Regions from separate parts of the Streptomyces sp. NPDC051064 genome, predicted to be linked through region 2. Evidence: riboswitches for the same ligand, from Rfam matches in the RefSeq annotation. Region 2 holds a riboswitch; each other region holds the start of a gene.

Region 1 (9,322 bases), on a different contig from region 2:
ACCTATCTGGAGACACTGACCGGGCCCGCCGCGCGCCTCGACGTGATCGTCATCGAGGCCAGCGGTCTCGCCGAGCCCCAGGAACTCGTACGGATGCTGCTGGCCAGCGACAATCCGCACATCCGGTACGGGGGACTGGTCGAGGTCGTCGACGCGGCCGAATTCCCCGCCACGCGGCAGCGCCACCCCGAGATCGACCGCCACCTCGTGGCCGCCGACCTGATCGTCCTGAACAAGACCGACCGGGTCTCGGACGCGGAACTGGCGGCGGTGCGGGAGACGGTCGGGACGGCGGGCGCCAGGGCGGCGGTCATCCGCGCCGCGTACGGCAGGATCGACCCGGAGCTGCTCTTCGATCCCGTGCTCCGGCCGGACGAGGACGACTCGTTCCGCCAGCTGACGTTCGAGGACCTGCTCCCCGAGGCCGACCGCGCGCACGAGGAGCACCTGCACGCGGCGTACGAGAGTGTCTCCTTCACCGCGGACGTGCCGCTCAGCCCCCGCCGCTTCATGGCGTTCCTCGACTCCAGGCCGGCGGGCCTCTACCGGATCAAGGGGTTCGCCGACTTCGGTGCGGGCGACCCCGGTAACCGTTACGCCCTGCACGCCGTGGGGAGGTTCCTGCGCTTCGTTCCGGAGCGCTGGGCCCGTGACGAACCGCGACGGACCCAGCTGGTGCTGATCGGCTCCGGTATCGAGGCCGCGGCCCTGCACAAGGAGCTGGAGGCATGCCAGGACGCGTGGCAGGACGCCACCGAGGAGCTGGAGCGCAGCATGTGGGGCGTCCTGCGGTACGTACGGCAGCCGGACGACGAGGGCTGAGCCCCTGCCGCCCGGCCGGATGTCCTACAGAGGCCCGGCGATCACCGCGACCGGACTCGTCAGCGGTGTGCCCGAACCGTCACGGCGCGGATCCGGGTCCGGAAGCTCGGCCGGTGCGCCGTTCTTCTGGGCCGCCCGTGCCGGGGTCTCGCCCGCCCAGGCGAACACCAGGACGTCCTCCCCCTTGAGGAAGCGCTGGCAGCGCACCCCGCCGGTGGCCCTGCCCTTGCGTGGATACTGGTCGAACGGGGTGAGCTTCCAGGTCCGTTCGGAGTCGTCCAGCGTGCCGTGCGATCCGGCGACGGTGAACACAGCCGCGTCCGCGGAGGGATCCACCGCCGCGAACGAGAGAACAGTGGCGCCCGCCGCGAGCTTGACACCCGCCATGCCGCCCGCCGGGCGTCCCTGCGGACGCACCGACGCGGCCGGATAGCGCAGCAGTTGGGCGTCGGACGTGATGAAGACCAGGTCCTCCTCGCCCGTACGCAACTGCTTGGCGCCGACGATCCGGTCACCGTCCTTCAGCGAGATGACTTCCAACTCGTCCTTGTTGGCGGGGTAGTCGGGCACCACGCGCTTCACCACGCCCTGCAGGGTGCCGATGGCCAGGCCCTGCGGCTCCTCGTCGAGGGTGGTGAGGCAGATCAGCTCCTCGTCCGGCTCCAGCGTCAGGAATTCCGAGATCTGGGCACCGCCCGACAGGTTCGGAGCGGCATGGGTGTCCGGCAGCTGCGGCAGGTCGATCACCGAGAGCCGGAGCAACCGTCCGGTGGACGTCACCGCGCCCACGTCCCCGCGCGCCGTCGCGGGGACGGCGGAGACGATCGCGTCGTGCTTCGTGCGCCTGGCGTCCTCGGCCTGGGGGACCGGCTCGGCGTTGGCCGTACGGGCCAGGAGGCCGGTCGAGGAGAGAAGCACCTGGCACGGGTCGTCCGCGACCTCCAGCGGCACCGAGGCGACCTGCGAACCCGCCGACTCCAGCAGCACCGTGCGCCGCTCGGTGCCGAACTTCTTCGCCACCGCGGCCAGTTCGGCCGAGACCAGCTTACGCAGTTCGGCGTCCGACTCCAGGATCGCGGTCAGCTGGGCGATCTCCTCGGTGAGCTTGTCGCGCTCGCTCTCCAGCTCGATCCTGTCGAAGCGCGTGAGCCTGCGCAGCGGGGTGTCCAGGATGTACTGGGTCTGGATCTCGCTCAGCGAGAAGCGCTCCATCAGGCGCTCCTTCGCCTGCGCCGAGTTGTCGCTGTCCCGGATGAGCCGGATGACCTCGTCGATGTCGATCAGCGCCACGAGGAGGCCCTCGACCAGGTGCAGCCGGTTACGCCGCTTGGTCCTGCGGAACTCGCTGCGCCGGCGCACCACGTCGAAGCGGTGGTCGAGATAGACCTCGAGGAGCTCCTTGAGCCCCAGGGTGAGCGGCTGTCCGTCGACCAGCGCGACGTTGTTGATGCCGAAGGACTCCTCCATCGGCGTCAGCTTGTAGAGCTGCTCCAGCACGGCCTCCGGCACGAAGCCGTTCTTGACCTCGATCACCAGACGCAGACCGTGCGCCCGGTCGGTGAGGTCCTTGACGTCCGCGATGCCCTGGAGCTTCTTCGAACCGACGAGGTCCTTGATCTTGGCGATCACCTTCTCCGGACCGACGGTGAAGGGCAGTTCGGTGACGACGAGACCCTTGCGACGGGCCGTGACGCTCTCTATGGCGACCGTGGCGCGGATCTTGAACGTGCCGCGTCCGGCGGCGTAGGCGTCCTTGATGCCGCCGAGACCGACGATCCTGCCGCCGGTGGGCAGGTCGGGACCCGGGACGAAGCGCATCAGCGTCTCGAGGTCCGCGCCCGGGTGCCGGATGAGGTGGCGGGCGGCGGCGATGACCTCGCCGAGGTTGTGCGGGGGCATGTTGGTCGCCATGCCGACCGCGATACCGGAAGCGCCGTTGACCAGGAGGTTCGGGTACGCGGCCGGGAGGACGACCGGCTCCTGCTCCTGGCCGTCGTAGTTCGACTGGAAGTCGACGGTGTCCTCGTCGATCGACTCCGTCATCAGCGACGTGGCGTCGGCCATCCGGCACTCGGTGTACCGCATGGCGGCCGGCGGGTCGTCGTTGCCCAGCGAGCCGAAGTTGCCGTGCCCGTCGACGAGGGGCAGGCGCATCGAGAACGGCTGTGCCATGCGCACCAGTGCGTCGTAGATCGACGCGTCACCGTGCGGGTGCAGTTTGCCCATCACTTCGCCGACGACGCGTGCGCACTTCACGTAGCCGCGGTCGGGGCGGAGCCCCATCTCGTTCATCTGGGACACGATGCGGCGGTGTACGGGCTTCATGCCGTCGCGGGCGTCGGGCAGAGCCCTGGAGTAGATCACCGAGTACGCGTACTCGAGGAAGGAGCCCTGCATTTCGTCGACGACGTCGATGTCGAGGATCTTCTCCTCGAAGTCGTCCGGCGGCGGGGTTTTCGTGCTGCGGCGGGCCATCGCGGCTGCGACTCCTTCACAGATTCTGTCGGGCAACCTCAGGTTCTGACGCGGACCATTGTGGCCCGCCGTACTGACAACACCGACCTCGACCCGTCCGAAGCGGTCCTCAGGGCCTCCGCGGAGCCCCCGTTCACGGCAGTATCTACGACAACAATCACCCGGCGGGAACTTCGCCAGGTGCCCGTGCGCTTGCCTAGAGTGGCAGGTCCGGCAGGAAATCCTGTACCGATCGAAGGGACGTACATGCCCATGGGTCACACGGCCACAGCCCAGGCCGGTTCCGGCGGCTTGACGGCGACCGAGCACCGTCTGGCCAACGGCCTGCGCGTGGTGCTCTCCGAGGACCATCTGACCCCCGTCGCCGCGGTCTGCCTCTGGTACGACGTCGGCTCCCGCCACGAGGTCAAGGGGCGCACGGGTCTGGCTCACCTCTTCGAGCACCTGATGTTCCAGGGCTCCGGCCAGGTCAAGGGGAACGGGCATTTCGAGCTGGTGCAAGGGGCCGGTGGTTCCCTGAACGGCACGACCAGCTTCGAACGCACCAACTACTTCGAGACGATGCCCACGCACCAGCTGGAGCTGGCCCTGTGGCTCGAGGCCGACCGGATGGGCTCCCTGCTCGCCGCGCTCGACGAGGAGTCCATGGAGAACCAGCGGGACGTCGTGAAGAACGAGCGCCGCCAGCGCTACGACAACGTCCCGTACGGCACGGCCTTCGAGAAGCTCACCGCTCTCGCCTACCCGGCCGGCCACCCGTACCACCACACGCCGATCGGCTCGATGGCCGACCTGGACGCGGCGACGCTGGAGGACGCGCAGGCGTTCTTCCGTACGTATTACGCGCCGAACAACGCCGTGCTCTCCGTGGTCGGGGACATCGACCCGGAGCAGACGCTCGCCTGGATCGAGAAGTACTTCGGCTCCATCCCCTCGCACGACGGCAAGCAGCCCCCGCGCGACGGCACGCTGCCCGGCATCATCGGCGAGCAGCTGCGCGAAGTGGTCCAGGAGGAGGTCCCCGCGCGTGCGCTGATGGCCGCCTACCGGCTGCCGCACGACGGCACCCGCGAGTGCGACGCCGCGGACCTGGCCCTGACCGTGCTCGGCGGCGGCGAGTCGTCGCGCCTGCACAACCGGCTGGTGCGCCGCGACCGTACGGCGGTGGCCGCCGGATTCGGGCTGCTCAGGCTGGCCGGCGCGCCGTCGCTCGGCTGGCTGGACGTCAAGACGTCCGGTGGCGTCGAGGTGCCGCAGATCGAGGCGGCCGTCGACGAGGAGCTGGCCCGCTTCGCCGAGGAGGGCCCCACGCCGGAGGAGATGGAACGCGCTCAGGCGCAGTTGGAGCGCGAGTGGCTCGACCGTCTCGGCACGGTCGCCGGCCGCGCGGACGAACTGTGCCGTTACGCCGTCCTGTTCGGCGACCCGCAGCTCGCCCTGACCGCGGTGGGCCGTGTGCTCGAAGTGACGGCCGACGAGGTCAAGGCAGCCGCCCGGGCGCACCTGCGCCCCGACAACCGTGCGGTCCTGGTCTACGAGCCGGTCGAACCGGCCGACGAGACCGAGGGCACCGACGCGCCCGAGGGGGCCGACAAGTGACCGACGCCGCCGTGACTGGAGTAGCGATGGAGTACCACCCGCAGCCGACCGCCGGCGAGGCCAGGCCCTGGGCCTTCCCCGCGCCCGAGCGCGGCGCCCTGCCCAACGGGCTGACCGTGCTGCGCTGCCACCGGCCCGGCCAGCAGGTCGTCGCCGTGGAGATCTTCCTCGACGCCCCGCTGGACGCGGAGCCCGAGGGACTGGACGGTGTGGCCACGATCATGGCGCGCGCGCTGTCCGAGGGCACGGACAAGCACTCCGCGGAGGAGTTCGCCGCCGAACTGGAGCGGTGCGGCGCCACGCTGGACGCCCACGCGGACCACCCGGGTGTCCGCGTCTCCCTGGAGGTACCGGTCTCCCGGCTGACCAAGGCCCTCGGCCTGGTCGCAGAGGCTCTGCGGGCCCCGGCCTTCGCGGAGAGCGAGATCGAGCGCCTGGTGGGCAACCGCCTCGACGAGATCCCGCACGAGCAGGCCAACCCGGCCCGGCGCGCGGCCAAGCAGCTCTCCAAGGAGCTCTTCCCCGCCACCGCACGGATGTCACGCCCGCGCCAGGGCACCGAGGAGACGGTCCGGCGCATCGACGCCGCCGCCGTACGCGCCTTCTACGACGCCCATGTGCGCCCGTCCACGGCGACGGCGGTCGTCGTCGGCGACCTCACCGACGTGGACCTGGACGCGCTGCTCTCCGACACCGTCGGTGACTGGTCGGGCAATGCCGGCCAGGCCCGGCCCGTGCCTCCGATCACCGCGGACGACACCGGCCGTGTGGTCATCGTGGACCGTCCGGGAGCCGTGCAGACGCAGCTGCTGATCGGCCGGATCGGCGCGGACCGGCACGACAGCGTGTGGCCCGCCCAGGTCCTCGGCACGTACTGCCTGGGAGGCACTCTGACCTCCCGGCTGGACCGCGTGCTGCGTGAGGAGAAGGGCTACACCTACGGCGTCCGGGCCTTCGGACAGGTGCTGCGCTCGACGGCGCCCGGTTCCTCGTCCGGGGCGGCGGGTGCCGCGATGCTCGCCATCAGCGGCTCCGTCGACACCGAGTCCACCGGTCCCGCGCTGGACGACCTCTGGAAGGTCCTGCGCACCCTCGCGGCCGAGGGGCTCACCGACGCCGAGCGGGAGACCGCCGTGCAGAACCTCGTGGGCGTCGCCCCGCTCAAGTACGAGACGGCGGCGTCCGTCGCGGGCACCCTGGCCGACCAGGTGGAGCAGCACCTCCCGGACGACTACCAGGCGAAGCTGTACGCACGCCTGGCCGACACCGGCACGGTCGAGGCGACCGCCGCCGTGGTCAACGCGTTCCCGGTCGACCGGCTGGTCACCGTCCTGGTCGGGGACGCCGCTCAGATCAAGGAGCCCGTGGAGGCGCTCGGTATCGGTGAGGTGTCGGTCGTCAGCGGCTGAAAGAACCGGACATGACGGACCCCGGCGGCTGTACTTCCGCCGGGGTTCCGTCATTTGTCCGTATTGCAGAGAAGGTAGCAATTCGTCCTGTGGGATGTGCGACAAAAGGCCCTTTCCGTTTGGCGGGGGAAAGTCTCCCGATCTAGCGTCGGCGCGGCTGTCCGCCGGACGATTGCCGCGCCCGCGGCGCCGGACAGCCATCGCCGAGTCCCCGTCAGGCGCGAGCCTGGGGAGCCGGGGACCCATGAAGTCCCTGGGGTGAATCGGATCCCTGTACCTCGTCGGAGGCTCAGGGGCCCGTAGGAGACCTTCCTGCTCCGAACCCGTCAGCTAACCCGGTAGGCGAGAAGGAAGGAAAGGACCAGCCCCTCCATGGCGTTCATCCGTGCCACCGGGAAGCACCGTGCCCCGAGCCGCCTGACGCGCAAGAGTGCCAGGGTCGCCGGCGTCGCCGCCCTGGCCACCACCGGCGTACTCGGTGCCACGGCCTCCCCGGCCCTCGCCGCGGACTCCGAGGTCACCGCGGGCAGCACCGGCCTGACCCAGACGGTCGCCCTCGACACCACCCTCGCCGCCCAGATCGAGGCTCAGGCGAAGGCCCAGAAGCACCAGGCCGACGTCGCCGCGAAGGCCGCGGCCGAAGCGAAGGCCAAGGCGAAGGCGAAGGCCGAGGCCAAGCGCAAGGCGGAGGCCCGCGCCAAGGAGGCCCGCGAGGAGAAGGCGCGCGCCGCCCGCGCCGCCGAGCGCGCCCGGCTCAACGCCTTCCACCTCCCGGTCGCCGGTTCCCACGTCACCACCGGCTACAAGTCCGGTGGCGCGCTCTGGTCCTCCGGCTCCCACTCCGGCGTGGACTTCCAGGCCGCGTCCGGCACCTCGGTCGTCGCGGTCGGCGCCGGTACGGTCGTCGAGGCCGGCTGGGGTGGCGCCTACGGCAACAACATCGTGCTCAGGATGAAGGACGGCACGTACACCCAGTACGGCCACCTCTCCTCGATCGGCGTCTCCGTCGGCCAGAGCGTCGGCTCCGGCGAGCAGATCGGCCTCTCCGGCTCGACAGGCAACTCCACCGGGCCGCATCTGCACTTCGAGGCCCGGACGACCCCCGAGTACGGCTCGGACATGGACCCCGTCGCCTACCTCCGCGCCCACGGCGTCCAGGTCTGACCCCACGCAGCACCGCGATCTCCGACGAAGGCCCCGGCACCCGCCGGGGCCTTCGCCGTGCCCCGGGGCAGATGCGTGCCATAGCCCCCGCGGAAGTGCTCCCTGGCCAAAAGATATCCATGGATTCCACCCCGCCATCGGAAATTCCGGCCGGTTGCAATAGAGTCACAGAACAGGCGTCGATCGGCCGCGTTTCGCGGGGATTAAGGCGGAGGTTCGGACATGCGCATTCCCGCGCATTCGGTATGCACGGCAATCCGTGACGACATCGTCTCCGGTGTCTTCGAACGCGGCAGCCGCCTCACCGAAGAGGTGCTCGCGCGTCGATACGGCGTCTCCCGCGTCCCGGTACGCGAGGCGCTGCGCACCCTGGAGTCCGAAGGGTTCGTCGTCACCCGCCGGCACGCGGGTGCCTGTGTCGCCGAGCCCACCGAGCAGGAGGCGGCCGACCTCCTGGAGATACGCATGCTCCTGGAGCCCCTCGGGGCCGCGCGCGCGGCGCAGCGCCGCACCGAGGCGCATCTCAAGGTGCTCCGCGGCCTGGTCAGGCTGGGCCAGGAGCGGGTGCGCCGGGGCGAGGGGGAGGACCTGCGCTCCCTGGGGGGCTGGTTCCACGAGACGCTGGCGCAGGCCTCGGGGAGCCCCGCGCTGATCGCTCTGCTCACCCAGCTCCGGCACAAGATCGCCTGGATGTACGCGGTCGAGCAGCCGGTCCGCCCCGCGGACTCCTGGGCCGAGCACGGCGCTCTTGTCGACGCCGTCGCCCGCCGCGACGCGGAGCGGGCCAGGGCGCTCGCCATCCAGCACGCCGAGCGGGCGACAGCGGCCCACCGACTGCGGCTCGCGCCGGGGCACACGCCCGGCCAGGCCCGGGTGAGGACTTCGCAACACCCCGTAAACATCGGGGGAGTCCGTCATTAACAATTGCGCCGTATACAAAGAGAGTAATTATCGGAGGGCTTTCTTTTTGCTGCCCTGATCCATTCTTTCCGGAGCTCTGTCCGCTCCGCTTCGGGAAACGGAAAAGCCGCGGCTCCCGGTCGGGGGTGCCGCGGCTTTTCGCAGAAAAAAATCCGGTTCGAAGTGGCCGGAATCAGACGGTCTCCGGGAGCTCCTCGAGCCCTTCGGCGACCAGCTTGGCCAGACGGTCCAGGGCGGCCTCGGCGTTGTCCGCCTCGGATGCGAGCACGATCTCCTCGCCGCCCTGGGCGCCCAGGCCGAGCACCGCGAGCATGGAGGCGGCGTTCACCGGGTTGCCGTCGGCCTTGGAGATCGTCACGGGGACGCCGGAGGCCGTGGCGGCACGGACGAAGATGGAAGCGGGGCGGGCGTGCAGGCCCTCGGCCCAACCGACGTTGACGCGGCGCTCAGCCATGGTTCTGCCCTTCACGTAACAATGGGTTGTCTAGACCAGTCTCTCATGCAGTGCGCGCTGCCGTGCCCGGCACCGTCACCGGCCTGCCCGCCGTCCGCCGGCACCCCCAGCGTGCCCCTGTCGAGATCCCGCCGCTACCGGTGCCACGAGCCGTAGGCTTTGCCCATGGAGCCCACTCCGGAGCAGAGTCCGCATCACGCGTACCCCGACCACTGGGAGGCGGACGTGGTACTCCGCGACGGTGGCACCGCGCGGATCAGGCCCATCACCACGGACGATGCCGAGCGGCTGGTCAGCTTCTACGAGCAGGTGTCCGACGAATCGAAGTACTACCGCTTCTTCGCCCCGTATCCGCGTCTCTCCGCCCGTGACGTGCACCGCTTCACCCATCACGACTACGTCGACCGGGTGGGACTGGCCGTCACGATCGGCGGCGAGTTCATCGCCACCGTCCGCTTCGACCGGATCAACGAGCAGG
Region 2 (9,322 bases):
TCCCGGGCAATGGAACGGCAAAATAGCTGCACTTGCCATCTAGTTGACGGGGTCCGGAAACGCCGAAAGGGCCGCCCGCACCACGGATGGCGGACGACCCCTTCGGTTCCGTACAGGCGCTAGGAGGCCTTGGCCTTTTCGCCGGTCGTGCTCTTGTCGCCGTCGGCCTTGGCCGCGACGGGAGCCGGGCTCGGCTTGGCGGCCTCGTAGAACTCCTCGCGCGGCGTCTCCATGGCGCCGAGCGAGACGACCTCGCGCTTCAGGAACATCGCCAGCGTCCAGTCCGCGAAGATCCGGATCTTACGGTTCCAGGTCGGCATGGCCATGCCGTGGTAGCCGCGGTGCATGTACCAGGCGAGACGGCCCTTGACCTTGATCTTCACCTTGCCCATGACGATCATCGCGACGCCCTTGTGCAGGCCGAGACCGGCGACCGCACCCTTGTTGGCGTGGCTGTACTCCTTCTGCGGGAAGCCCCGCATGCCGGAGATGACGTTGTCGCCGAGGACCTTCGCCTGACGCAGCGCGTGCTGGGCGTTCGGCGGGCACCAGGCGTTCGGGTTACCGGCGCGGCGGCCGACCATGTCCGGCACCTGGGCGTTGTCGCCCGCGGCCCAGATGTAGTCGGTGCCCTGCACCTGGAGCTTCTCGGAGGTGTCCACGTGACCACGCGGGCCGAGCGGCAGACCGAAGCGGGCCAGCGCCGGGTTCGGCTTCACGCCGGCCGTCCACACGATCGTGCTGGAGTCGACCTCGAGGCCGTTCTTCAGCACCACGTGGCCGTCGACGCAGGAGTCCATGGAGGTCGAGAGGTAGACCTCGACACCGCGGCTCTCCAGGTGCTCCTTGCCGTACGCACCCAGCTTCGGGCCGACCTCGGGAAGGATCTTGTCGGCGGCGTCGACCAGGATGAAGCGCATGTCCTCGCGCTTCACGCTCGTGTAGTACTTCGCCGCGTCGCGCGCCATGTCCTCGACCTCGCCGATGGTCTCCGCGCCGGCGAAGCCGCCGCCCACGAAGACGAACGTCAGCGCCTTGCGGCGGACGTCCTCATCGGTCGTCGAGTCGGCCTTGTCCAGCTGCTCGAGGACGTGGTTGCGCAGACCGATGGACTCCTCGATGCCCTTCATGCCGATGCCCTGCTCGGCGAGGCCGGGGATCGGGAAGGTGCGGGAGACCGCGCCCATCGCGATGACCAGGTAGTCGAAGGGCAGCTCGTAGGCCTCGCCGACGAGCGGCGCGACCGTGGCGACCTTGCGGTCCTGATCGATGGTCGTGACACGGCCGGTGAGAACCTCTGCCTTCGGCAGCACGCGTCGCAGCGGGACGACGACATGCCGAGGCGAGATGCTGCCGGCAGCAGCTTCGGGGAGGAAGGGCTGGTACGTCATGTACGAGCGCGGGTCGACGACCGTGACGGTCGCCTCTCCATACCGCATCTTCTTCAGAATGCGACGAGCTGCGTACAGGCCTACGTACCCACCGCCTACAACGAGGATCCTGGGACGCTCCGTGGTGCTCATGCCATCGAGTATCCACCCCCCTAGGGGGGCATGCTCGTGAGCCCCTTCACAAGGTATGCGCCACCCTCTGCTACACTTCGCCGCCCACGTGACCCAGGTCATGGTGCGAACGGGGAACCACGACGCTCCGGCGAACGTTGTTCACCACTTGTGAGCTGGCCCTTGAGCCCTTCGGCAAGATGAACCACCCGCCGGGGACATGCCGTCGCCACACCCCCGAAACGCTCCCGCGGCACACGCGCGCGGGCCTCCGGGCGGCCCGTACCGCCCTCCAGGAGCAGAACTTCGCCCGGTAGGGCCGAATTCCTTGTGAAGAAGTTCACGAAGTTCGTCGGGCGGCCTCGCGAAAGCCCTCTCCGAACGGGTCCGGAGAGGGCTCCACCAGCTCAAAGGTGCAGGCCGGAAAGCGTTTGAGCGCCACCTCGCCGCACCGGGGCCCGCTCGGTGATCAGGCCGCCGACCAGGCGATCCCGTCGAGGATGTCGTGCTCGCTGACGACGACCTCCCGCGCACCGGTCCGCTCCATCACCGCGAGCAGGACGAGCGCCCCCGAGGCGATCACATCGACCCGGCCCGGGTGCATCGCGGGGATCGCCGCACGCTCCTCGTGCGTCGAGGCGAGCAGCCGCGCGGTGATCTCCCGGACCTGCGCGAGGGAGACCCGGGAGTGGTGGATCGCCTCGGAGTCGTACTCCTCGAGCCCGAGCGCCATGGCGGCGACGGTGGTGACCGTCCCGGCGAGGCCGACGAGCGTCGCCGCGGAGGAGATCGGCACGCTCTCCTCGGCCAGGTCCAGGGCGGCCCCGACGTCCGCGCGGATCGCGGCGATCCGGTCGGGCGTGGGCGGGTCCACCACGGCCCCGTCCAGGACCAGGTGACGCTCCGTCATGCGTACGCAGCCGATGTCCACGGACCGGGCCGCGCGCACGCGGTCGTCACCGACGACGAACTCGGTGGAGCCGCCGCCGATGTCCACGACGAGGTAGGGCTTCTCCAGGTGGTCGCTGCCCACCAGTTCCTTGGTGGCGCCGTCGAAGGAGAGCTGCGCCTCCTCGTCCCCCGTGACGACCTCCGGCTCGACCCCCAGGATGTCCAGGACGCCGCGGACGAACGTGTCGCTGTTCTCCGCGTCGCGGGAGGCGGACGTGGCGACGAACCGGATCCGTTCGGCGCCGAGCTCCTTGACCGCCTCCGCGTACTCGCGGCAGGCGTCGAAGGTGCGCTCCAGCGCCTCGGGGGCCAGCCGGCCGGTCCGGTCGACGCCCTGGCCGAGCCGGACGATCCGCATCCGGCGGTCGACCTCGGTGAACTCTCCGGTGGCGGGGTCCACGTCGGCGACGAGCAGGCGGATGGAGTTGGTACCGCAGTCGATGGCGGCAACGCGGGTCATGGGGCTCCTGTGGTTGTACGTGTACCGGCGGATCAGGAAGCGTCGGGCCCGGCGTCGTCGGAGCCGCACGGTGTGACGCACGGCCCCTTCGCCCACCACTCCGGCAGCATCGCGATCGCCTCGTCGCCCAGCGGGTTGACCCCGGGGCCCGCCGCCAGCGAGTGGCCGACCAGGACGTGCAGGCACTTCACCCGGTCCGGCATGCCGCCCGCGCTCGGGAAGCCCTCCAGGACCTCGATGGCGTCACGGCGCGCGATGTAGTCCTCGTGCGCGGCGCGGTAGGCGGCCGCCAGCTCCGGGTCCGTGGTGAGCCGCTCGGTCATCTCCTTCATGACCCCGTTGGCCTCCAGCGTGCCGATCGCCGACGCGGCACGCGGACAGGTCAGGTAATACGTCGTCGGGAACGGCGTGCCGTCCTCCAGACGGGGCTGCGTCTCGACCACGTCCGGGTTGCCGCAGGGGCAGCGGTGCGCGATGGCGCGCAGCCCGCGCGGCGGCCGGCCGAGCTGGAGCTCGAACGCGGCGATGTCCGCGGCGGTGGGCGTGGTGGATTCGGTCTGCGGAGGGGGCGTGTCCATGCCTGCCTTGAATGTCATCGGTCGGACTGTATGAATCGGTACGGGGAGAAGACGCGGCGCGGGTACGGAACCCGGTGCCGGGACGGGGTCATTCGCGGTCCGCGCTGTCGACGCCGTCCCAGAGGTTCGAGTGCCAGGGCCGCCCCGTCGCCCCCGGCTCCCCCCGGCGCACCTCGGCCGCGTCCGGGTCGACCACCGTATAACCGGTCTCGCCGGGCAGCACGTAGTGCAGGTGCTGGCGCGCGAGACGGCGGATGTACGCGTCGTCCTTGAGCCGCGCCTTCTCGTCACGCAGCTCCTCGGTCCGCTCGTGCGCCTCCCGCGAGAGCCTCTCCTGATCGGCGATCTGGTCGCGCTGGGAGATGTACTGCCGCATGGGATACGCGAGGGCGACCACCAGGGAGCAGACGATCAGCGCCAGGAACGCGGCCCGCCCGGTGAGCCGCGAACGGCGGGCCTGGCGGCGGTTCTGGGACCGGTAGACGCGGGCCGCCGTCTGCTCACCGAGCAGCCGCAGCCTGGTCGCGGTGGAGAACCGGTCGCGGTCCTTCCCGGCCATGTCTCACGCCTCCCCGTTACGCACGTCCGTCCCCGCACACGGTACGGGACCGGATGCGGGGACGGACGGAGGCTGGTGCTCCGGACTCGGGCTGTCAGCCCTCGAAGCGGAACCGCGGGAACGCCGAACGACCGGCGTACACGGCGGCGTCGTCGAGGATCTCCTCGATGCGCAGCAGCTGGTTGTACTTGGCGACGCGGTCCGAGCGGGCCGGGGCACCGGTCTTGATCTGGCCGCAGTTCACGGCGACGGCGAGGTCGGCGATGGTGACGTCCTCGGTCTCACCGGAGCGGTGGGACATCATGCACTTGAAGCCGTTGCGCTGGGCCAGCTCGACGGCGTCCAGGGTCTCGGTCAGCGAACCGATCTGGTTGACCTTGACGAGCAGGGCGTTGGCCGAGCCCTCCTCGATGCCACGGGCGAGGCGCTCGGGGTTGGTGACGAACAGGTCGTCGCCGACGATCTGCACCTTGGAGCCGAGCTTGTCGGTGATGACCTTCCAGCCCGCCCAGTCGTCCTCGTACAGCGGGTCCTCGATGGAGACCAGCGGGTACGCGGAGACGAGCTCCTCGTAGTACTCGGTCATCTCGGCCGCCGAACGGGACTTGCCCTCGAACTCGTAGACGCCGTCCTTGTAGAACTCGGACGCGGCGACGTCGAGCGCGAGCGCGATGTCGCGGCCCGGGACGTAACCGGCCTCCTTGACGGCCTCGAGGATGAGGTCGAGGGCGGCGCGGTTGGACTCGAGGTTGGGGGCGAAGCCGCCCTCGTCACCGAGACCGGTGGACAGGCCCTTGGTCTTCAGGACCTTCTTCAGGGTGTGGTAGATCTCCGCACCCCAGCGCAGGGCCTCGGAGAAGGACTCGGCGCCGATCGGCGCGATCATGAACTCCTGGATGTCCACGTTGGAGTCGGCGTGCGAGCCGCCGTTCAGGATGTTCATCATCGGAACGGGCAGCAGGTGCGCGTTCGGGCCGCCGAGGTAGCGGAACAGCGGGAGGTCGGAGGCCTCGGAGGCGGCGTGCGCCACGGCCAGCGAGACACCGAGGATGGCGTTGGCGCCGAGGGAGGCCTTGTTCTCGGTCGCGTCCAGGTCGAACATCGCCTGGTCGATGAGGCGCTGCTCGGTGGCGTCGTAACCGACGAGCTCCGGGCCGATCTGCTCGATCACGGCGAGGACGGCCTTCTCGACGCCCTTGCCCTGGTAGCGGTTGGGGTCACCGTCGCGAAGCTCAATGGCCTCGAACGCACCGGTGGAGGCGCCGGACGGAACAGCAGCACGTCCCGTGCTGCCGTCGTCGAGGCCAACCTCGACCTCGACGGTGGGGTTGCCCCGGGAGTCGAGGATTTCCCTGGCTACGACGACGTCGATGGACGGCACGAGGCATCTCCTTCTGGGATCTGACACTGGTTGTGCAGGGTCACTGTGGCCTTGCGCCACGAGCCTAACCGGCTCGGCGCGCTCCGTCGGCCGTCCGCCCGTCCCCTGGGACGAAAAAGGACCCAAGGGCCTGCATTCCGGGCAAAGCTCCAGAATTCTACTGACGAGTAACCACAACAGTTGAACACTCACCCTTACGGCGAGCCCGCGTCCACACCCCGTCGGAGGGTCCGGACGCGGCCCGGCCCGGCGCGCGGGGGGTCTGCGCGCCGGGCCGGGCTCCGGGGCAGGAGGAAGACCCCGGGGTACTACCGACTGCTTCGGGTTCCGACTACTTCAGGTGGAGCTGCTGACCCGGGAAGATCAGGTCGGCCTTGTCGACGATGTCGTCGTTCAGCTTGAACAGCTTCTGCCAGCCACCCTTGACCTTCTTCGCGTCGGCGATCTTGCTGAGGGTGTCGCCGGACTTCACCTTGTACTCGCCGTCACCCTTCTCGACCTTCTCACCGGTGGGGGTGGTGACGGTCTTCTCGGGAGCCGTGCGCTTCTCGCTGCGCGTGGTGGGCTGCTCGGCCTTGCGCTCCGGCGCGGCCTGCGGGGCCGTGTCGCCGTTCTTCGCGGAGCCGGTGTCGACACCCGGGTCCACACCGTCGTTCGTCAGACCGCCGGCGCCGGCGCAGGCCCAGGCGCCCGGGCCCTGAAGGTCGAGGAGCTTCTCGGCGGCGGCTATCTGCTGGTCCTTGGTGGCCAGGTCGGCGCGGGAGGCGTACTGGGTGCCGCCGGCGGCCGCCCAGCTGGACTGCGAGAACTGCAGGCCGCCGTAGTAGCCGTTGCCGGTGTTGATGGACCAGTTGCCACCCGACTCGCACTGGGCGACGGCGTCCCAGGTGTCGACGGAGGCGGCGGAGGCGCCGGTCGCGCCCATCAGCGGTACGGCGACTGCGGCACCGGCGACACCGGCCAGGGTCGCGACACGGACGGCCTTGGACGGGCGACGGTGCTTGCCCTTGCTGGAAAGCAGCATGGTTCTCCTCACCGACGCCTACGAGGTGAGCTGTCGGGTTCGGGCCTGTGAGTTGCCCGGTCGCCCTCACTTTCGGACGACTTCACCCCTAGCCGTGTCTCCGCCCGTCTTCCGACGGCCGGGTCCGGCGCTTACCTGGGTCCCCCGCTCCTGCCTACGGCGCTTTACGCGTCGGTTCCCTTCGGCCGACGGCAGGATTCGGCGTGACGGTCGAAGGTGCCCGCGGTGCGAGCGGCTCCGACCGTAAACACACGCAACCCCCACATTCAAAGATGGACATAACGACTAATCAGCCCGTAACGCCCCCACGTGGAGGGTCGTTTTCGCAGGTCGGAGCCAATATGGACGGAGCGGGCGGACCGGACGCACCAGTTGAAGCAAAGAGACCCATGTCTCACTTACGCATAAGCGGACATAGGCCTCTGAACTACCCCCTCTTTCGGGGTGTTTTCACGCTTTTGATCAGTTGGTGGCGGCCTCCGCCCGGCTGCCCTGCGCGTCCGCCCCGAGGTCCAGGGTCTGGCCGGGAAGGATCAGGTCCGGGTCGGAGCCCAGCTCGTCCTCGTTGGCCGCGTAGAGCGCGGTCCAGCCGCCGGGAAGCTCCTGCGCGTCGGCGATCGCCCAGAGGTTGTCGCCCTCGCGGACGGTGTACGTCCCCTCCGCGCCCTGACGCGCGTCGGATTCACCGCGCGAGGCGTGGCGGCCGGACTCGCGCCCGTCGTCCTGGCCGGTCCTGGCGGTCGCCTCAGGGGCCGGCGTGCCGCGGTGCTTGCCGCCCTCCTCCGTGCCGCCCTTCGGGGCGCCGGACGTCCCGGAGGCCTCGGGGGACGGAGTGGCGGACGGCGTCGTGCCGGCCTCGTCACCCTCGCCCGTCCTGCCGTCGGACGCGTCCCGGCCCGCCTCGCCCTTCGCGTCGGAGTCGTCCGAGGTGGCGGCGTCGTCCGAGCTGTCCGCCGGGTCGGTCGCGTCGGAGGAAGGCGTCCCGGACGGCGTCGCGGAATCCGAGGGCTCGGCCGAGGGCTCGGCGGACTCCTCGCCGCCCGGGTCGACGCCGGGCAGCCCCTCGTCCAGGGAGAGCCCGGAGATCACCGAGCAGCTGGCCCACGCCTGCGGTCCCTTGTCGTCCAGGATCTTCTCCGCGACCGCTATCTGCTGCGAGCGGCTGGCGAGGTCGGCGCGCGGCGCGTACGCCGTGCCACCGTAGGCCGACCAGGTGTCCTGCGAGAGCTGCAGGCCACCGTAGTAGCCGTTGTCGAGGTCGGCACTCCACATGCCACCGCTCTCGCACTCGGCGACCCGGTCCCAGGTCGACGCGTCGGCGGCCTGTGCGCCGCCCGCGCCGAGCAGCGGGATGGCAATGGCCGATCCGGTGACGCCTGCAGCGACGACGATGGCGGGTGCCTGACGAGGGCGACGGTGTCTGCCGGTCGCGGAGCCCATGGGATTGCCTTCCGTGTGACTGACGTGTGACGGGTGAGTCGAACGGTGAACCTAGCCGTACTCGAACGTGTGTCACAAGTCGATGCAGCGGAGATCACGTGAAAGTCACAGAGTTGACAGGCTGTCACTTTTTTCCACCCGATGTCCGGGACCGAACTCCACGGGAAGCGTGCGCAGTCCACGCATGATGAGCCCGCCGCGCCAGCGCAAATCGGCAGGTTCCGCGGCAAGCCGCAGGTCGGGAAGGCGCCTCAGCAGCGTCGCCAGCGCCACCTGGCCCTCCAGCCGGGCCAGCGGCGCACCCAGGCAGTAGTGGATGCCGTGCCCGTATCCGAGGTGCTGATTGTCACTGCGCGCGAGATCCAGGGTGTCCGCATCCTGGAACCGCTCCGGGTCCCGGTCGGCGGCGGCCAGCACCACGAGAACCGGGTCCCCCGCCGCGATGTCCTGCCCTCCCAGCGTCACGGGTTCGGTGGCGTAACGCCATGTCGCGAGCTCCACCGGGCCGTCGTAGCGCAGCAGCTCCTCGATGCCCGTGGCGAGCAGGTCCGTCTCCCCGGCGGCCAGCGAGCGTTCCAGGCGCTCGCGCTGGGACGGATTGCGCAGCAGCGCGTAGGTGCCGTTGCCGATGAGGTTCACGGTCGTCTCGAAACCGGCGAAAAGGAGGATGAATGCCATCGCCGCGGCCTCGTTCTCGCTGAGGTGCTCGCCGTGGTCGCTCGCCCGGATCAGCCCGGAGATCAGGTCGTCGCCGGGATTCTCCCTTTTGCGGTGGATGAGTTCGGCGAGATAGCCGCGCATCTTCTTGACCGACCTGGCCACCCCGCCGCGCGGTCCGCCGCCGTGCCGGATCATCATGCCCGCCCAGTCGCGGAAGTCGTCCTGGTCCTCCCGGGGCACGCCCAGCAGGTCGCAGATCGCGTAGATCGGCAGAGGGAACGCGAAGTCATGGATGAGGTCCGCCTTCCCCTCCTCGATGAAGGTGTCGATGAGGCGGTCCGTCAGCTCCTGCACGCGCGGCGCGAACTCCGCGACCCGGCGCGGAGTGAACGCCTTGGACACGAGCCGGCGCAGTCGGGTGTGGTCCGGGGGGTCGATGTTCAGCAGGTGCGTCATCAGCTCCGCCTTGCGCTCCCCCGGGATGCCCGTCTTCCCCTTGGCGTTGGCGGAGCCCGCGTGGTGGGCGGGGTTCTTGGAGAGCCGGGTGTCGGCGAGCGCCTGCCGGGCATCGGCGTAGCGGGTCACCAGCCAGGCCTCGACACCGCTGGGCAGCTTCGTGCGGTGCACGGGGCTGTGCTCGCGGAGCCAGGCGTAGGCGGGGTACGGGTCGGTGGCGAACTCCCAGGTGAAGAGTTCGGGGGCTGCGTCGGGCGTGGGAGCCGTCCCGGGGCTGTCGTTCACTCCTCGACGCCGTCCGGAGCGGCCCC
Region 3 (9,322 bases), on a different contig from region 2:
CGGGCGGCAGATCGCCTCGGTGCGGACCACTCTCCGCAGGACCGAGGAAGGGGAGGAACTCATGGCCGAGGAAGTGTTCGACGGCTTCGACCACACGGTGTACGAGCAGGAGGTCACCGAGCGCTGGGGCAAGGAGGCGTACGAGCGGAGCGGCCGGCGGTGGCGCGGGCTGAGCGAGGACGGGCGCGCGCGATTCCGGGGCGCGCACGATGCCATCGCCCGGGACTACGGGGAGGCCAGGGCGGCCGGCCTGGAGGCCGGCAGCGACGAGGTGCAGGACATCGCGCGCCGGCACTGCGAGTGGCTGTCGGCGACCATGGAAGTCACGCGTGCGTATGTCACAGGCATCGGGGAGATGTACGTCGCCGATCCCCGCTTCGGGAGGAACTACGATCGCCACGGGGACGGAACCGCCGTCTTCGTACGGGACGCACTGACGGTCTACGCGCAGCACCGGCTCCCCGGCTGACCACCGGCGGGCGGGCGCTGCGGGGCGCTCCTCCCTTTGGCCGATGACGAGTCGCCGTTCGGCGCGGCTCCGGACGGCCCGGGTGGGGCGCGGTACCGTCCGCACCCGTGGGTGGAGCGGGCAGGAGCGCACAGGTGGGGAAGCGGGACGGACGGCGGGGGAGCTCACCTGGGAACTCCCGTTCCCGGATTTTCGTGCGCGCGCTGCCGGCTCTGATGATCGGTGCCGGCGTCGTCCTCGACCTCGCGACCCCGGCCGTGGTCTCCGCTGTTCCGCTCTTCGCCGCGGCGCCACTGATCGCCGCACCGTTCTTCTCGCTGGCCAGCACCGTCCGTGTCGGGGCGGCCGCGATCCTCGTGGTGCTCGCCATCCGGATCTCGGACGGCGCGCTCGGCAGGGTCGTGCCGGTCACCGATCTGCTCACCCTGGTCACGGTCGCCGCGCTCTCCCTCGTCATCAACCGCGTCGTGCGCCGCAGGAACGAACAGCTGGCCTCGGCACGGGTCATCGCGGAGACCGCGATGCGCGCGGTGCTCCCGACGCCCGAGGAGCGGATCGGCGGACTGCAGGTCGCGGCGCGGTACGAGGCGGCCCAGGCGGACGAGTTCGTCGGCGGCGACCTGTTCGCGGTCGCGGACACGCCGTACGGGGTGCGCCTGGTCCTCGGGGACGTACGGGGCAAGGGGCTGGACGCCGTGGCCGCGGTGGCCGTCGTGATCGGTGCGTTCCGGGAGGCCGCCGAGCAGGAGAGGTCGCTGGAGGGGGTCGTCCAGCGGCTGGAGCGGGCGCTGGCCCGTGAGGCCTCGCGACGGGGCGGGCTCGACTCGATGGAGGGGTTCGTCACCGCGGTCGTCGCGGAGATTCCGTCCGGGTCGGATGTCCTGCGGGTCGTCAACCGCGGGCACCCCGAGCCGCTCATCCTGCACGCGGACGGGGCGCTCGACGTGCTGGCGCCGACGGCTCCCGCGCTGCCGCTCGGGATGGGGCTGGACGCGTGGCCGGACCGGTCGGACGAGTGGACACTGCCGGCCGGGTCGATGTTCCTGGCGTTCACGGACGGGCTCTCCGAGGCGCGGGACGCGAAGGGCGTCTTCTACGACCCGGCGGCCCGGCTGCGCGGCCGGCTCTTCCCGGGGCCCGAGGAACTGCTCTCCGCGCTCACCGACGACGTACGGCTGCACACCGGCGGCCGGTCGACGGACGACCTGGCGCTCCTCGCGGTCGGCCGTCCGGCTCGGGGTCAGCAGGAGCGTCGGACGACGGTGAAGATCGTGGGGCGGGACCGTGGATGACCGGTCGCGACCGTCGGTAGTCGAAGGACCTCGCTCCGCATAACATTTGACGCACCGTCAGAAACTGCTGGCTGGATGAGGGGTGCTCAACTCGCCCGTTTGCGCCCGTTTGACCCCTGAAAGTCCAGGCCGGAGTCATGACTGATCCCTGGGAACAGCTTGGAATCGGACCCGGGTGTCTATTAACGTTCGATAACGCAGCGCGGTTGTACCTGCCGTCGCAAGAGACGGCACCGTGCGCAGCGCCGAATTCCGCAAGGGAACCGGGGAACCACCTACATGGGGTGAATCGGACACCTGTGTCTCGCGAGGGACGAAGGGGTCCGTAGGAGACCTTCCTGCTCCGAACCCGTCAGCTAACCCGGTAGGCGAGAAGGAAGGAAAGGAGTGCGCCCACGTGGCGTCCAATCAGCCTGCCCCCGAGGCCCCGTCATCCTTCAGGACCGGAAGCTTCGGTGATGAGGACAGGACTTGGGATGAATGGAACCCCACCGAGGAGTCCATCCGTCCCGTACGCGGCCGGCACCGCGTAGCCAAGCAGCGCGGTCTCGCCCGTAGCTCCACCGTCCTCGGCGTCGGCGTCATCGCGGCCGTCGGAGCGGGTGGCATGGCCACCGCGCAGAGCAAGCCGCCGGTCTCCATCTCTCTTCCCGATTCCATCGCGGACAATCTCCCTGACGCCAAGTCCCTTCCCGGCGTGGGCGCCTTCATGTCCGGCGACTCCGACTCGGACCACGAGACCGTCGCCGCGTCCTCCCCGCTGACCAGCGCGGGCATCACCGCCGCCGAGGCCGAGCAGGGCACCACCGACGCGGGCGAGGCGCTCCGCGCGCGCATCCTCCAGCAGGCCGAGCAGCAGCAGGCCGGAGCCGAGGCCGAGGCCAAGGCCGCGGAGGAGCAGGCGGCGGCCGAGGCGGCCGCGGCCGAGGCGGCGAAGCAGCAGAGCGAGGCGGAGGCCAAGGCCGCCGCGAAGAAGAAGGCGGCCGAAGAGGCGGCGAAGAAGAAGGCCGAGGCCGAGCGCCTCGCCAAGCTCGCCGCCAGCTACGCCATTCCGACCTCCTCGTACACCATCACCTCGACCTACGGGCAGTCCGGTTCGATGTGGTCGTCCGGTCACCACACCGGCCTGGACTTCGCGGCTCCGACCGGCACGCCGGTCAAGGCCGTGCACAGCGGCACCGTGAAGTCGGCCGGCTGGTCCGGCTCGTACGGCTACCGCACGGTCCTGGAGCTCGATGACGGCACGGAGATCTGGTACTGCCACCAGTCCTCGATGGACGTCACCGCCGGACAGAAGGTCACCACCGGCGAGACCATCGGCCGCGTCGGCGCCACCGGCAACGTGACCGGACCGCACCTCCACCTGGAGGTGCACACCCCGGACGGCACCGGCATCGACCCGATGGGCTGGCTGGGCAGCAAGGGTCTCTCGGTCTGATCCCGCTCGGACGCTGACTGATTCCGTTCGGGCACCGGCTGATTGCGTTCGGGCACCGCCTGATCCTGGGCGGACGCTGACTGATCCCGTTCGGACGCTGACGCCGCACGCGGCGTACCGGAACCCCGGCGGCCCTGACGTACGACCCCCCGACGTCAGGGCCGCCGGTCTGTCCGGGGCCGTAAACGGAATAGTGGCCTCAGTCGGATCGTTGTCGCCGGGTATGACTTCTCTGCGCCCGCTCGGTTCCTCGAGCCTTCAGGTCTTCCCCCTCGCCCTCGGCGGCAACGTCTTCGGCTGGACGGCCGACGAGGACCGCACCTTCGCCGTTCTCGACGCGTACGTGGCGGCCGGAGGCAACTTCATCGACACGGCCGACTCCTACTCCGCCTGGGTCCCGGGCAACGAGGGCGGTGAGTCGGAGACTCTCATCGGCAAGTGGCTGGCGGCCCGCTCCCGCCGCGACGATGTCGTCATCGCCACGAAGGTCGGCGCACATCCCGCGTACAAGGGCCTCTCGCCCACCACGATCAAGGCGGGGGCCGAGGCCTCCCTGCGCCGGCTCGGCACCGATCACATCGACCTCTACTACACGCACTTTGACGACGAGAGCGTCCCCGTCGAGGAGATCATCACCGCGCTCGACCAGCTGGTGAAGGCCGGCACGGTCCGGGAGATCGCCGCCTCCAACATCAGCCCCGAGCGGCTCCAGGCCTCCCTGGACTTCTCCGAGCGCGAGGGCCTCGCCCGGTACGTCGCGCTGCAGCCGCACTACAACCTCGTCTCGCGCGACACCTACGAGGGCGCGCTCCAGGACACGGCGGCCGCTTCCGGTCTCGCCGCCGTCCCGTACTTCGCGCTCGCCTCGGGCTTCCTCACCGGCAAGTACCGGGTGGGCGCCTCGGTCGAGAGCGCGCGGGCCGAGGGTGCGGCCAAGCACCTGGAGACCGAGCGCGGGCGCAAGGTGCTCACGGCGCTCGACAGGATCGCCCAGGAGCACGGTGCCGAGATCGCCACCGTGGCCCTCGCCTGGCTGGCCTCGCAGCCGACCGTGACCGCGCCCATCGCCTCCGCGCGTACGGTCGAGCAGCTGCCGGCGCTGGTGGCGGTGGCGGAACTCCGGCTGACCGACCAGGAGCTGGCGGAGCTGACCGAAGCATCCGCCTAGGACGGACCGTCGGGGCGCCCGCCGTCCTCCAGGTACGGGTTGTGGCCGCCGTAGTGCCGGTGCGGTGCGGGGAGGTGCTGCGGCGGGCCGCTGTACGGGAACTGACGGGGGAACGGCGGCGGGGCCGGCGGGCGGAAAGTGCGTAGCCGCCCCGTCGCGTGGGCCGCGTACGTCAGAGCCGGCGCCGCGATCTCCCGGCGGTGCCACAGATGGTGCAGCAACTCCTGCTCGCGGAGGGCGAAGTCCGGGCCGGCGCCGTCATGGCGTGCCCTCCGGCGCAGCATGGCCAGGGACGTGGCGAACGACTCGTACTCCGCGACGGCGCGGGCCGCGGCCCTGCCCCGGGCGCGGTCCGGGTGGCTGTTCCAGTGCCTGGCCATGTCGCGGGCCATGCCCCGCGCCCGCATCGAGGCCAGCGCGAGCGGCTCGGCGGGGGTCAGCCAGCCGGCCGCCGCGTACACCGGCAGCTCGGTGGAGAGCGTGCGCAGCTCCCGCTGGCGCGACCAGACCGCCAGCCAGGTCACCAGCCCGAAGCACGGCACCATGAACGCGCCGTACACCGCGTAGAAGCCGTACGGTCCGAAGGCCGACGAGCCGTTCCACAGGGCGTGCATGCCCATGGCGAGGGTGAGCCCGAGCAGGGGCAGGACGACCCGGCGCACCCGGTGGCGCGAGCCGCCGAGCGCCGCGATGCCGAAGCCGATGCCGGAGAGCACGGTGAACAAGGGGTGCGCGAACGGCGACATGACCACGCGGACGAAGAACGTCCCCGCCGTCACCGAGGCGAAGCCCGTGGTCCCCATCTGCTGGTCCTCGCCGAAGGCGTTGCCCAGGTAGAGGATGTTCTCGGTGAAGGCGAAGCCGGTCGCGGTGAACCCGGCGACCACGATGCCGTCGACGATCCCGCCGAACTGCCGTCTGCGGAAGAGGAAGATCAGCAGGACCGCGATGGCCTTCGCGCTCTCCTCGACGACCGGGGCGACGACCGTGGCCCCGAGGGTGTCGGCGCTCGCCGGATCCGCGGTGGCCGTCGCTATCCACCGGGTCGCGAAGGAGTTGGCGATGATCGCCACGAGCGCGGCGGCGCACGCGCCCCAGGAGAACGCGAACAGCAGATTCCGCCAGGGGCCCGGCTCGACCCGGTCGAGCCAGCGGAACGCCGCCATCAGCAGCGGCACGGGCAGCACGGCCAGCCCCAGCCCCACCAGGAAGCCCTCGGTGCCCGTCTGCCGGCGCACCAGGGCCAGGATCACCAGACCGCAGAGCGCGAGCACCGTGATCAGCGCACCGGCGCGGAACGCCTTGCTGCGCCAGACCATGCCGACGCGGCGGGGCCGGTAACGCCACTGGCCTCGCTCCGGGACGGCGCCCAGGAACTCGTCGAGCTTCTGCTCCTCGAGAACCGGGACGTCCGGCTGCTGGTGCTGCACGGACCCCTGGTACACCCGACGAGCCTAACGAGGGTCACTGACACCTGGCCATGCCGCCGTGACCGAGCTGACGGGTCGTGGCTGATCAGCGACGGGTGAACAGCACGTCGTGCACGACGTGGCCCTTGTCCAGGCCCTGGCCCTCGAAGCGGGTCAGCGGCCGGAACGCGGGCCGCGGCGCGTAGCCGCCGTCCGCCTGAGTGTTCTCGAACAGGGGGTGGGCCGTCAGGACTTCCAGCATCTGCTCCGCGTACGGCTCCCAGTCCGTCGCGCAGTGGACGAGCGCGCCCGGCTTCAGCCGCCGCGCCACCAGGTCGAGGAACTCCGGCTGGATCAGCCGCCTCTTGTGGTGCCGCTTCTTGGGCCATGGATCGGGGAAATACACGCGGAGCCCGTCCAGAGCGGCCGGCTCCAGCATCTCGCGGAGCAGGATGATCGCGTCGCCGTTGGCGACACGGACGTTGGACACCCCGGCCCGGTCCGCGAGACCCAGCAGGTTGCCCTGGCCGGGGGTGTGGACGTCGACGGCCAGGATCCCGGTGCCGGGGTCGTCGGCCGCCATCTGCGCCGTCGCCTCGCCCATGCCGAAGCCGATCTCCAGGACCACCGGGAGGCCGTCGAACAGGGTGGGGAGGTCGAGCACGCCCTTGCCGTCGATGTCCAGGCCCCACTTGGGCCACAGCCGCTGCAGGGCGTCCTCCTGGCCGGCGGTCACCCGGCTGCGGCGGGGCTGGAAGCTGCGGATCCGGCGCTCGTGGTGCGAGCCTGCCGGGTCGGCGGCCGGGCCGCCGGGGAAGCGGGGCTCCTGGCGCAGCCTGCGCTGTCGCTCGAAGGAGGCGGCGCGCCGCTCCGCGGCGTCCGCGTCCGTCGTGGCACCGGGGCCGGTCTCCGGCGTGGCGCCGGCCGTCTCCGCGGCGGGGCGGGGCGTCTCTGGGGTGGGGTTCAGGGGCTCAGACACAATGACCCGATTCTACGGCGGGAGGCGCCCACCCCGTCGCGCGAGCCCGCAGCAGGGCCCGGCGTGCCACCTCCCTCCCGATGGGCAGGGACGCGGTCGCGGCGGGGGACGGGGCGTTCAGCACGTGCACGGTGTGCGGGGCGTCCCGGATCAGGAAGTCGTCCACCAGCGTGCCGTCCCGCAGGACCGCCTGGGCCCTGACCCCGGCCGGGGAGGGCCGCAGATCGGCCTCCGTCACCTCCGGCAGCAGCCGCTGGACGGCCCGGGTGAACGCGCTCTTCGACAGGGATCTGTGCACCTCGCCCGCCCCGTACCGCCAGTGCCGCCGGGCGATCCGCCAGGAGCCGGGCCAGGCCAGGGTGCCGGCCAGCTCGCGCGGGTGGACGACCGCCCGGCCGTATCCCTCGCGGGCCAGGGCCGGCACGGCGTTCGGACCGACGTGGACCGTGCCGTCGACGCCCCGGGTCAGATGGACCCCGAGGAAGGGGAACGCCGGGTCCGGCACCGGATAGACGAGCCCGCGCACCAGCTCCGGCCTGGCCAGCTCGTAGTACTCCCCGCGGAACGGCACGATGCGCGCGCCCGGGTCGTCGCCCGCGAGCCGCGCCACCCGGTCGCTGTGCAGCCCCGCGCAGTTCACCAGCACACGGGCCCTGACCACCTGGCCGTCGGCCGTGCGCACCGCGACACCCCAGGGGCGTCGGTCGACGGCGACGACCTCCGCGCCGTAACGGATCTGTCCGCCCGAGGCGCTCACCTCCGCGGCGAACCGGACGGCGACCGCGGTGAAGTCGCACACCCCCGTCGTCCCCACCCGGATCGCCGCGAGGCCGCGCACCCGTGGTTCGTACTCCGCGATCTGGGCGGGGCCGAGCTCCCGGACGGGCAGGCCGTGCGCCCGTCCGCGCTGCACCAGGGCGTGCAGCCGGGGCAGCTCTCCCCTGTCGGTCGCGACGATCAGCTTGCCCGTCACCGCGTGGGCGATCTTGTGCTCCGCGCAGAAGTCCACCAGCTCGGCGGCGCCCCGCACCGCGTAGCGCGCCTTGAGCGAGCCCGGCGCGTAGTAGATGCCGCTGTGGATCACCCCGCTGTTGCGTCCCGTCTGGTGCTTGGCCGGGCCCCACTCCTTCTCCAGCACCGTGACCCGGGTCCCGGGCGCGGTGCGCGTGATCGCGTACGCGGTCGACAGACCGACGATTCCGCCACCGATCACCAGCACATCGCAGTCGTACGCCGCGTGCGTCATCATCACGCCACCTCCCACCCCGATAGTGCACTGACCCACTGACAACGGGCTCAAACCAGGGAAGGCGTCTGCGTGGCGGGACGTTTCTCCCACAAGCTTTCCCCGGATCCGGCGAAGATCGGGTGAAACCGGGGCGTAACGGTGGAGCCTCGGGGCCCCGCCCGTGAAGGGCCTATGCCGGGGCGACGAGGAGCGGACGGGCCCGTTCCCGTAGCTCGGCCACGCGGGGCTCGTCCCCGTACGGCTCCAGGCGGTGCAGCAGGTCGCGTACGTACTCGGTGGTGCGCGCCGAGGAGATGCGTCCGGCCACCTCCACCGCCCGCGTCCCGGCCGCGCAGGCGGCGTCGAGGTTGCCCGACTCCAGCTCGGCGACCGCGGACACGACGAGCCGCAGCCCGTGCGAGCGGACGAACTCGTCGGTGGGTTTCGACAGGGCCTGCTCGGTGAAGCGCCGTACCTGACGGGGCGCCTTGAGGTCGCGGTAGCACTCGGCGGCGTCGGCGGCGAACCTGTCGTACGAGTAGAACCCGAGCCACGCCGGGTCGGAATCGCCGGCCCGGGAGCGCTCCAGCCAGCTCTCGGCGGCCCGGAGAGCGGCCCCCGCGGCCGGTGCGTCGCCTGCCTTCGCGTGGGCGCGCGCCTCCACGAGCCGGAAGAAGCTCATGGTCCGCGCGGTGGCGAGCCCACGGTTGCGCTCGACCGCGGCCTGCGCGAGGTCGACGCCCTCGTCGGCGAAGCCCCGGTACGTCGCCTGCAGGGACATCGACGCCAGGACGTATCCGCCCAGCGGTACGTCGGCGGCGGCACGGGCCAGGCGCAGCGCCTGGATGTAGTAGCGCTGGGCGGCTTCCTGCTGGCCGGTGTCGAAGGCCATCCACCCGGCGAGCCTGGTCAGCTCGGCGGAGGCGCCGAAGAGCGCCCTGCCCACCTCGTCGCTGTACGAGCCCAGGAGGAGCGGGGCGGCGTCGACCCGTAAGCACTCCGGGACCATGGAGGAACGCCAGTCGCCGCCGCCGTACTTGGAGTCCCACCGGCGCGCGTCCTGGGCTGCCTCGCGCAGCTTGGTCACGTCGCTGTGGCCCACGCGCAGCAGCGGGCCGTCGACGGCGGTGTCCGGGCCGGGCTGGACGGGCACACCGACCTGCGCGCCGGGTGCGCCCTCCGTGCCGAGGATCGCGGCCTGGGCGGCGGTCGGGTCCCGTGCGACCGACGGATCGGCGGGGGTTATGAGCCAGCGGGACGCGGGGGTCGCATAGGCGCTCACCGCGAAGGAACCCGCCAGCGACTGCCAGATCCCTCCGCCGCCCCGTCGGCCCGCCAG

The links. A riboswitch is a leader RNA that binds a small molecule or an ion and turns the genes downstream of it on or off. The one in region 2 is predicted to bind cyclic di-AMP.
Region 1: it holds a riboswitch for cyclic di-AMP, as region 2 does, so the genes downstream of both, ACIBCU_RS20760 (M23 family metallopeptidase) here and ACIBCU_RS31935 (transglycosylase family protein) in region 2, are expected to answer to the same signal.
Region 3: it holds a riboswitch for cyclic di-AMP, as region 2 does, so the genes downstream of both, ACIBCU_RS18115 (M23 family metallopeptidase) here and ACIBCU_RS31935 (transglycosylase family protein) in region 2, are expected to answer to the same signal.

Annotation. Positions count from the first base shown of each region.
Region 1 covers NZ_JBITFK010000005.1:560,551-569,872, reverse strand. Annotated here, with positions in the region: gene ACIBCU_RS20780 (CobW family GTP-binding protein) at 1-822, shown strand, start outside; gene ACIBCU_RS20775 (DNA topoisomerase (ATP-hydrolyzing) subunit A) at 847-3,297, opposite strand; gene ACIBCU_RS20770 (M16 family metallopeptidase) at 3,544-4,896, shown strand; gene ACIBCU_RS20765 (pitrilysin family protein) at 4,923-6,305, shown strand; cyclic di-AMP (ydaO/yuaA leader) riboswitch at 6,497-6,665, shown strand; gene ACIBCU_RS20760 (M23 family metallopeptidase) at 6,678-7,469, shown strand; gene ACIBCU_RS20755 (GntR family transcriptional regulator) at 7,692-8,390, shown strand; gene ACIBCU_RS20750 (HPr family phosphocarrier protein) at 8,563-8,844, opposite strand; gene ACIBCU_RS20745 (GNAT family N-acetyltransferase) at 9,010-9,322, shown strand, end outside.
Region 2 covers NZ_JBITFK010000010.1:253,716-263,037, reverse strand. Annotated here, with positions in the region: gene ACIBCU_RS31960 (NAD(P)/FAD-dependent oxidoreductase) at 120-1,523, opposite strand; gene ACIBCU_RS31955 (Ppx/GppA phosphatase family protein) at 1,972-2,913, opposite strand; gene ACIBCU_RS31950 (DUF501 domain-containing protein) at 2,946-3,491, opposite strand; gene ACIBCU_RS31945 (septum formation initiator family protein) at 3,580-4,050, opposite strand; gene eno (phosphopyruvate hydratase) at 4,145-5,431, opposite strand; gene ACIBCU_RS31935 (transglycosylase family protein) at 5,763-6,455, opposite strand; cyclic di-AMP (ydaO/yuaA leader) riboswitch at 6,456-6,627, opposite strand; gene ACIBCU_RS31930 (transglycosylase family protein) at 6,918-7,895, opposite strand; gene ACIBCU_RS31925 (cytochrome P450) at 8,001-9,296, opposite strand; gene ACIBCU_RS31920 (nucleoside triphosphate pyrophosphohydrolase) at 9,293-9,322, opposite strand, start outside.
Region 3 covers NZ_JBITFK010000004.1:675,628-684,949, forward strand. Annotated here, with positions in the region: gene ACIBCU_RS18105 (MerR family transcriptional regulator) at 1-469, shown strand, start outside; gene ACIBCU_RS18110 (PP2C family protein-serine/threonine phosphatase) at 604-1,761, shown strand; cyclic di-AMP (ydaO/yuaA leader) riboswitch at 1,995-2,147, shown strand; gene ACIBCU_RS18115 (M23 family metallopeptidase) at 2,159-3,199, shown strand; gene ACIBCU_RS18120 (aldo/keto reductase) at 3,423-4,367, shown strand; gene ACIBCU_RS18125 (PrsW family intramembrane metalloprotease) at 4,364-5,812, opposite strand; gene trmB (tRNA (guanosine(46)-N7)-methyltransferase TrmB) at 5,883-6,755, opposite strand; gene lhgO (L-2-hydroxyglutarate oxidase) at 6,748-8,004, opposite strand; gene ACIBCU_RS18140 (sporulation protein) at 8,174-9,322, opposite strand, start outside.